One region of the Oryzomonas rubra genome, then DNA from elsewhere that is predicted to be linked to it. Evidence: riboswitches for the same ligand, from Rfam matches in the RefSeq annotation. Region 1 holds a riboswitch; the other holds the start of a gene.
What was found. Region 1 has a riboswitch for thiamine pyrophosphate ahead of thiS (sulfur carrier protein ThiS). Riboswitches for the same ligand answer to the same signal wherever they lie in the genome.
Positions count from the first base shown of each region.

Region 2: another riboswitch for thiamine pyrophosphate. It lies ahead of thiD (bifunctional hydroxymethylpyrimidine kinase/phosphomethylpyrimidine kinase); the one in region 1 lies ahead of thiS (sulfur carrier protein ThiS).

Region 1 is NZ_SRSD01000005.1:223,765-227,960, reverse strand. Features, by position in the region: gene ET418_RS09995 (flagellar motor protein) at 1-59, opposite strand, end outside; gene ET418_RS09990 (flagellar FlbD family protein) at 63-383, opposite strand; gene ET418_RS09985 (AAA family ATPase) at 482-1,573, opposite strand; gene ET418_RS09980 (PilZ domain-containing protein) at 1,641-1,967, opposite strand; TPP riboswitch at 2,135-2,234, shown strand; gene thiS (sulfur carrier protein ThiS) at 2,336-2,536, shown strand; gene ET418_RS09970 (thiazole synthase) at 2,626-3,405, shown strand; partial or broken gene thiE (thiamine phosphate synthase) at 3,609-4,196, shown strand, end outside.
Region 2 is NZ_SRSD01000009.1:76,623-80,818, reverse strand. Features, by position in the region: gene thiC (phosphomethylpyrimidine synthase ThiC) at 1-464, opposite strand, end outside; gene thiD (bifunctional hydroxymethylpyrimidine kinase/phosphomethylpyrimidine kinase) at 498-1,973, opposite strand; TPP riboswitch at 2,046-2,152, opposite strand; gene alr (alanine racemase) at 2,551-3,684, shown strand; gene selD (selenide, water dikinase SelD) at 3,757-4,196, shown strand, end outside.

The sequences.
Region 1 (4,196 bases):
GCGCCGCCGAAGACGGCCCCGAATCCCATTAACAAACCTATAAGTGTTGCTATATCCATGTCCTAGAATTCCTGGCTGTGAAATGGAACGCGCTCGTGCTCGTCGCGATTGGCGATGGAACGGTCTCTGTTCAGCGTGGCACTGCTAAAAAGATTTTTTTTCGTCTTATCGAGGTACTTCTTGCCTGCGGGGCCTCCGGCGCGTCGAATGATCCTGGCGCGGAATGCCACGACCTTGGTGATGATGTCGGTAGCGGGTTCCTTGACAATGAAGTGGTAACCGTTGAAGAGTGTTATGACCGTATCGGGTGTCTCCTCGATACTGACGATGTGGTCGGGGTTGACATACATCACCTGCTTGTCCAGACGGGTCAATGGGATCATAATACCACCGGAAATATGAATGTTTGTCTATAAATATCAAAAACCGTGTCAGGTCAAGAAGTTTTTGCCTGAAATTGAAAGCGGCACATTATCGTTCGTTACAACAATGCATCGATAGCCGCAAAGTCGATGTAACGTTCAGAGGTGGAGTTGATCAGCTCGATCTTTTCCAGGTCATCCGGGCCGATCTTCGAGACATGCTCCCTGAGGCGGTAGAAAACCTCCGAAGAGGTCTCCTCGACGCGGATATAGGGGATTTTGCTGTCGTCGAGAATCTGCTGGGTGATGAGCGACATGGGTGCGTGCCCGCTGATGACCAGGCCGGTCAGGCGCTTTTTGAAATCCGGTATATGGTGCAGCGAAGAGGCGGTGACAATCAACTCATCCCTCGAACTGGTCACGATGAGCAGCGTGGACTCCTCAAGATGGTCGATGACCCGCTGCGACGATGCCGCTCCCAACTGGATATTATGGCAGATGCGGCTCCTCTCTGTGGGGTTCCCCATGAGCGGCAGGCCGAGCATCTGAGCCACATGTTGCAAGGTCGGATGGGCCAGGACCGGGCTGTAATCGAAGGCGCTCGTCACCAGCAGGTCGCTTCCGCTAAAGGCCTTTTTCAGATAGGCAAGGGAGCGTTCGCGCTTTTCCGGCAGCAGCTTGTTGACCATGACAACGCGAACGTCGGCTTTTTCCCGTTCGTAGAGTGCCAGGTTCAACTCCACGGCGTCTACCACGTTGCCGATGCCGCCGTTGGTAACCATGAGCACCGGTGCGCCCGCCATGGTCGCCACCTGGGCATTGTTCGCCCCGACCACCGATCCGACGCCACCGTGGCCCGCCCCCTCAATGATCAGAAAATCGTATTTCTGCTCAAGCTCGCGAATCGCGCCGGTGATAAGCATGCGGGGCGTTTCCGGGGCAATCTTGCCGTCCAGGAATTTTCTGGTCGAACCGGGTGTGAGGGTCATGGGCGACATGAGGTGCGCGTCCTCATCCAGTCCGTAAACGCTGGCCACCATGGCCGCATCCATGTCCATGGTCAGGCCGTTGTACTCGATGCACTTGGGGCCGATCGGCTTGATGAAGCCGACCCGCTCATATTTTTTGCGGGCCAGATGCATGAGCGACAGGCTGATGGTGGTTTTGCCGCAATGCTGGCCGGTGGCGGCTATGAATATCTTTTTGCACACCATACTCTGCCATCCTTCCCAAAGCCATAAAACCGTCGAGAGTCCGACCGTCTGCCGCCAACCGTGGTTATGCCGCTTCTAGAAACCGGAGGAAGTGCTCTTCGCCGGCCTGGAAATGTAAAAAACGCACCCCCATGCCGCTCTTCTTGACCAGGTGGAAGAGGTTTTGCGGCACTTTCTTTGCCCACATGACCCGGGCATCAACCTGAACCAGATGGTCATCGACGGTAAATTCGATCCTGATTCTGCTGTTGGGCGGGCAGACATTGGCGGTTTTGATGAACATGCCGGTTGTCGATATATCCTCGCTGAATGCCACACGGTTGGCGCCGTCTATGCCGAAACGGATCGTTAAACGCTTTTTGAGCCGCCGTATAATCCTCTTTTCGGTCATTATGGCCTCAAACTAAAGAGCTTATTATGTGACAAAAGCGCCAAGACTATATCACAAAATAGCGGATGCGGGAGAAGAATCGAAAAAACGCGGGTTTCAGTTTTTTATTTTCGCTCCTGTGCCGGTATAAATTCAATTGACAGAGCCGCGTCAATACACTAGGTTAATGTAAACGCTGGGGGAGTTTCGACTGAGAGCGGCGGTGCGTCGCGACCCTTAGTACCTGATCCGGGTAATGCCGGCGTAGGGAAGCGCAAACATTCAGATGTTCCAAGCCGCTTCCGCGGCTTTTTGCGTTTTAGAAGGTTGTTCAACAGCCTGTTCGTGACCCGTGCAGTCAGTTCGTACCGGGCGCTGAAGGAGAAAGCATGCACATTACACTGAATGGCGAACAGGCTGACATCGCCGAGGGGAGCACGGTCGCCGGGCTTCTGAAGCATCTGCAACTCCCGCGCGAACGGGTGGCGGTGGAGGTCAACCTGGCTATCGTTCCCAAGGCGGCCTACGACAGCCGTGGGTTGGCGGAGGGGGACAGGATAGAGGTCGTCCACTTCGTGGGCGGAGGATGAAAAACGGGTAGGGGAACGGTGGGGAAAAATCGCGCGTCAGCCCCCTGCGCCTGAAGTCAACACGTTGTTGCACAAGGAGACATTCTGCTATGACAACCCAAAAGGATACATGGACGATCGCCGGCCGCGAGTTTACCTCCCGCCTGATGGTGGGCACCGGCAAGTACGCCAGCTTTCAACAGACTGCCGCGGCCCTGGAGGCCTCGGGGGCCGAGATTATTACCGTGGCGGTGCGGCGGGTCAACCTGGACCGGAGCAAGGAATCGCTCCTGGATTATATCGACCCCAAGAAATACACCCTGCTCCCCAATACCGCCGGCTGCTACACGGCTGACGACGCCGTGCGCACCTGCCGCCTGGCCCGCGAGGCGGGCATGTCGGATTTCGTCAAGCTCGAAGTGCTGGGGGACGAGAAGACCCTGTTCCCGGATAACGAGGAGTTGCTCAAGGCCGCCCGGATCCTGGTCAAGGAAGGCTTCACCGTGCTCCCCTACACCAGCGACGACGTGATCATGTGTCGGAAGCTGGAGGATATCGGCTGCGCTGCGGTTATGCCGTTGGGGGCCCCCATCGGCAGTGGCCTGGGTATCCGCAACCCCTATAACATCAGGATCATCCTGGAGTCGGTCAAAATCCCGGTGATCGTGGACGCCGGGGTCGGTTCGGCCTCCGATGCGGCCGTCGCCATGGAGTTGGGCTGCGCCGCCGTGCTCATGAACACCGCCATTGCCGGAGCCCAGGACCCCATTGCCATGGCCCGCGCCATGAAGTTGGCCGTGGAGGCGGGACGGCTTTCCTACAAGGCCGGCCGGATTCCCCGCAAGCTCTATGCGAACGCATCCAGCCCGCTGGACGGCATGATTGTCTAGTTTCCGCCCGGAAAGGGTTCTTTTTCGCCCATGCGGCGTCAATCTTCGGGCTTGCTTGTGCGGCGTACCGATGTACGCCTCCGCGCAATCCCTCGATTTCCTTGCCTGGACGAAAAATACCTCCTTTCCGAATCGGAAACTGCCTGATACTTGAATCCGTGACACCTTCACGGCTTCTCTTACGTTATGTTCACCATGTACCCATGAAACCCATTGATTTTCCTCTCTACCTGATTACCGACCGCACCCAGACCGCCGGCCGGCCGCTTTTGGACGTGCTGCGCGCCGCTCTGGCCGGCGGGGTGCGCGCCGTGCAACTGCGGGACAAGGACCTGCCGGACGGCGAGTACGTGGAACTTGCCCGGGCGCTTCGGGTACTGACCCGGGAGTTCGGAGCCCTGCTCTTCATCAACCGCCGGGTCGATGTCGCCCTGGCGGTGGGGGCCGACGGCGTCCATCTCGGGGCGGCCTCCGCACCCGTGGCCGAGGTGCGCCGCCGCTGCGGTCGGGCGATGCTGATCGGCTATTCCAGCCACGGCTTGGCTGAAGCGCGCCAAGCGGTGCGTGACGGGGCGGATTTCATCACCTTCGGCCCGGTCTTTGCGACCCCCTCCAAGGCGGCCTATGGGGAGCCGTTGGGGTGTGAAGTCCTGCAGCGGGCGGTGGAGGCGCTGCCGGTCCCGGTGTTTGCCCTGGGCGGCGTGAAGCCGGAGAACCTGCCCGCAGTTCGGAAAGCCGGCTGTTCCCACATCGCCTTGATTTCGGCCGTCAGCGCCGCCCCCGACCCGTGC
Region 2 (4,196 bases), on a different contig from region 1:
TCGGCATGCTTGATGATGCCGGCGAAGATGTCGTCCACCGTCATGTCCACGATGGCCTTCTTCTTGACCCGCACGGCGTCCAGGGCGGCCTGGTAGAGCGGCACGCTGCCGATGCAGGCGTTGGTCTCCGCCACCACGGCCCGCCTGATCTCGTCCACCGGCCCGCCGGTGGAGAGGTCCATGATGGCGTCGGCGCCGTATTTCACGGCGGTGCGGGCCTTCTCCAGCTCCTTCTGCATGTCGGTATCGTCCGAAGACGAGCCGATGTTGGCGTTGATCTTGGTGCGCAGGCCGGTCCCCACCGGCAGCGGGTTGCCGTTGGCGTGTTTGATGTTGTGGCAGATGACGATGGTGCCGGCTGCCAGGCCGTCGCGGATGAATTCGGGTGGGACCCCCTCCGCTGCGGCTGCGATCTGCATCTGTTCGGTAATAAGGCCCCGGCGGGCGTATTCGAGTTGGGTCATTGCGTGCTCCGTATCAAGGGTTGATGGTATGGGTCAGCGGTCGCCTTGCTGGGCGGCGGCAAAATGATTCACCGGGCTATGCCCCTTGCCCAGGGGATGGGCCAGGCGGATGGCGGCGGAGATGAACTCCTTGGCCTTTTCCACGGCGCTCCTGAGCGGCTCCCCTTGGGCGAGGAAGGCGGCGATGGCCGAGGCGTAGGTGCAGCCGGTGCCGTGGGTGTTGCTGGTGAAGACCCGTTCTGCCGCATATTCCCGGCATTCGTAGCCGTCGAAGAGGATATCCATGGATTGGCGGCCGGCGAGATGCCCCCCTTTGAGCAGAACGTTGGCCGGGCCGAGGGCGTGCAGGTCGCGGGCGGCCTGTTCCATATCCGCCTCGCAGCGGATCGCTCTCCCCAGCAGGCGCTCGGCCTCGGGGATGTTGGGGGTCAGCAGGTAGGCCTGGGGCAGCAACTGCTCCTGCATGATGTGGAGCGAGTCCCGATCCAGCAGGGCCGTGCCTCCCTTGGATACCATGACCGGGTCGATGACCAGCGGGATATAACCGGTGCGCTCCGCCAGCAGTTCGGCCAGGGCCGAGACGATGGCCGAGGTGTGCAGCATGCCGGTCTTGATGACGTCCACCGGGATATCGGCCAGCACGGTCGTGATCTGATCCACCACAAAGGAAGGGGGGAGGCCGTGGATGGCCGAAACCTCCTTGGTGTTCTGGGCGGTCAGGGCGGTCAGGGCGCTGGCGGCGTAGCTCCCCAGCAGGGTAATGGTCTTGATGTCGGCCTGGATGCCGGCTCCGCCCCCCGAGTCGCTGCCGGCCACGGTCAGGACCGAGCCGCGCGGGTAGGGGCAGGTACGGTTGAAGAGCAGTTTCAGTTCGGCGGCGGCGATATCGGGACGGGGACTGGACAGGACCGACGAGATCACCGCCACGGCGTCGGCGCCGGCGTCGATCACCCGGCAGGCGTTGCTGGTGGTGATGCCGCCGATGGCCACCACCGGGAGCTTGATGCGGTCGCGGATGGCACACAGGCCGCTGGTGCCCGGCATGTGGGTGATGACCTTGCTGTCGGTGGGGTACATGGCGCCAAAACCGATATAATCGGCACCCTCCTGTTCGGCCTGGAGGGCCTCGTCCAGGTTATGGGTCGATTTGCCGACGATCTTGCCCGGGCCGAGCAGTTCCCGTGCCTCGGCAATGCCGCCGTCGTCCTGGCCCAGGTGGACGCCGTCCGCATCCAGTTCCTTGGCCAGTCGAATGTCGTCATTGACGATGAAGGTCACCCCGAAGCGCTTGCAGAGCTGCTTCAGCTCGCGCCCCTCCTCCAGGCGGGTCTCGTGGCTTTTCTCCTTGGCGCGGTACTGCAGCACCGCCACACCGCCACGCAGGGCGATCCCCACCCGTTCCACCAGCTTGTCATCCTGGTCGGTGATCAGATACACGCCCCCAACCGGCGGGAATGTTTGCGCCGTATTGTTGATGACGAGACGAAACCGTTTGCTGCAGTCGCCCATGGCATATCCCTCGTGATAATAAAAAAGCCGCACTGTTGTGATACAGGCGGCCGGGTTCATGGATAAGATGAACAGTCGTGCAAGCCGCTTTCCTACGCCGGAATTAACCGGATCAGGTTCAAAGGGTCTGATTCCAAAAGGAACCATCTCAGCTCTTGCGAACTCCCCCAGGGCCTTGTAATTGTGTCTACGGTACTGGATTTAACCGTTCCTGTCAATCCCCATGACAGCAGCGGCAGGCTGGAGGCGGTGCGGCGGCTATCGGAAACAATTTCGTTTCCCTGCTTTATAGGAGACCGATGGTGACCTTGACCTTGCCGGTCAGCGCGATGGTGCTCTTGGGCATGGAGTCATCCATGTAACCTGAAGATATGCCTTAAAATTTGAAATAAAGTTAAATTTATTTCATGGTCTGCCGTGCCCGTCCGGCTCGTAACTGCAACGACAACGCCGATAGCCGGCACGGCCCCGGAAACGGCGGCCCCCTTTCACTTTACAGCCAGGGCCGGACGTGGTAATAACCCCTTCTAAAGACATTGTCTCGCCTTTGATTCCGAAACCAAGGAGTGTCATGGTCGTGTACGACAGCCGTCCCACATTCGCCGAGATCGATCTCGACGCACTGCGCCATAATTTTGAGCTTATCCGCGCTTCCATTCCCCGCCGGACCGAGATGCTGGCGGTGGTCAAGGCCGACGCCTACGGCCACGGCTTCATGGACATCAGCCGCGAACTGGAGGCGCTGGGGGTGAACGCCTTCGGCGTCGCCTTCCTGGCCGAGGGGATTCAATTGCGCAAGAGCGGCATCGACAAGCCGATCCTGCTGTTGGGCGGGGTGTATCCGGGTCAGGAGCGCAAATGCATCGGCTACAACATCTCCACCGCCCTCTTTACCCTGGAGCAGGCCCAGGCGCTTAACTTGGCCGCCGGCAAGCTCTTTCGCAAGGCCCAGGTCCATCTCAAGATCGACACCGGCATGGGGCGCCTGGGGATCACCTACGCCGAGGCCCCCGCGTTCCTGAACGAATTGAAGAAGCTGCCCAACATCACCCTGGAGGGGATCGTCTCCCATTTCGCCAGCGCCGATGAACTGGACGAATCGGGCCAGCATTTCACCCGCATCCAGGCCGAGCGCTTCTCCTGGGTGGTCGCCGAGGCCCGCAAGGCCGGCTTCTCCCCGCGCTACGTCCACATCGCCAACAGCGCCGCGGCCCTGCTCCGGGACAATGCCGGCTGCAACCTGGTCCGTCCCGGCATCGTGCTCTACGGCGCCATCCCTTCGCCCGATTTCCAAGGGAAGCTGGACCTCAAGCCGGTCATGCGCCTGAAAAGCAGCATCGCCATGCTGAAATGGGTGGAGCCGGGCACCACCATCAGCTATGCCCGCCGCTTCACCGCCGCCGAGCGGACCCTGATCGCCAGCGTGCCGGTGGGGTATGCCGACGGCTATCCCCGCACCCTCACCAACCGGGGGGAGGCGTTGATCCGGGGCCAACGGGCGCGGGTGGCCGGGACGGTCTGCATGGACTGGATCATGCTGGATGTGACCCATATCCCCGGCGTGGCCGTGGGGGACGAGGTGGTGCTGATGGGGACGGACGGGGCGGGGAATTGCATCCACGCCGAGGAGTTGGCCACCCTGGCCGGCACCATCCCCTACGAGATCTTCTGCGGCATCAGCAAACGGGTGCCCAGGATTTACCTGAAATGATTTAGCTGGGACCCATAGGTCCTATAAGACTCATAGGTCCCATAGGACCGATAGCACAAACAAAGGAAAGTCATGATCAAGCTGACGCAACTGGTAAAAGCCGCCGGTTGAGCCGCGAAACTGGGCCCTGCGGGCCTGGCGAAAGCCCTGGACGGGCTTTGGGATTACCGCGACGAAAACCTCCTTGTAGGTCCTGAAACCTCCGACGACGCCGGGGTCTACAGGATTGCGCCGGAGTGCGCCCTGGTGGAGACGGCCGATATCATCACCCCTCCCGTGGACGATCCCTTTACCTTCGGCCGCGTCGCCGCCACCAACGCCATTTCCGATGTGTATGCCATGGGCGCCCGTCCCGTGACCGCCATGAACCTGGTGTTCTTTCCCGCCTGCTCCCTGCCGGGGGAGATCCTGGGAGAGATCCTGGCCGGGGGGAACAGCGTGCTGAAAGAGGCCGGGGTCTGCCTGGTGGGGGGGCATACGGTGGAGGACGACGAGCTGAAGTACGGCCTCTC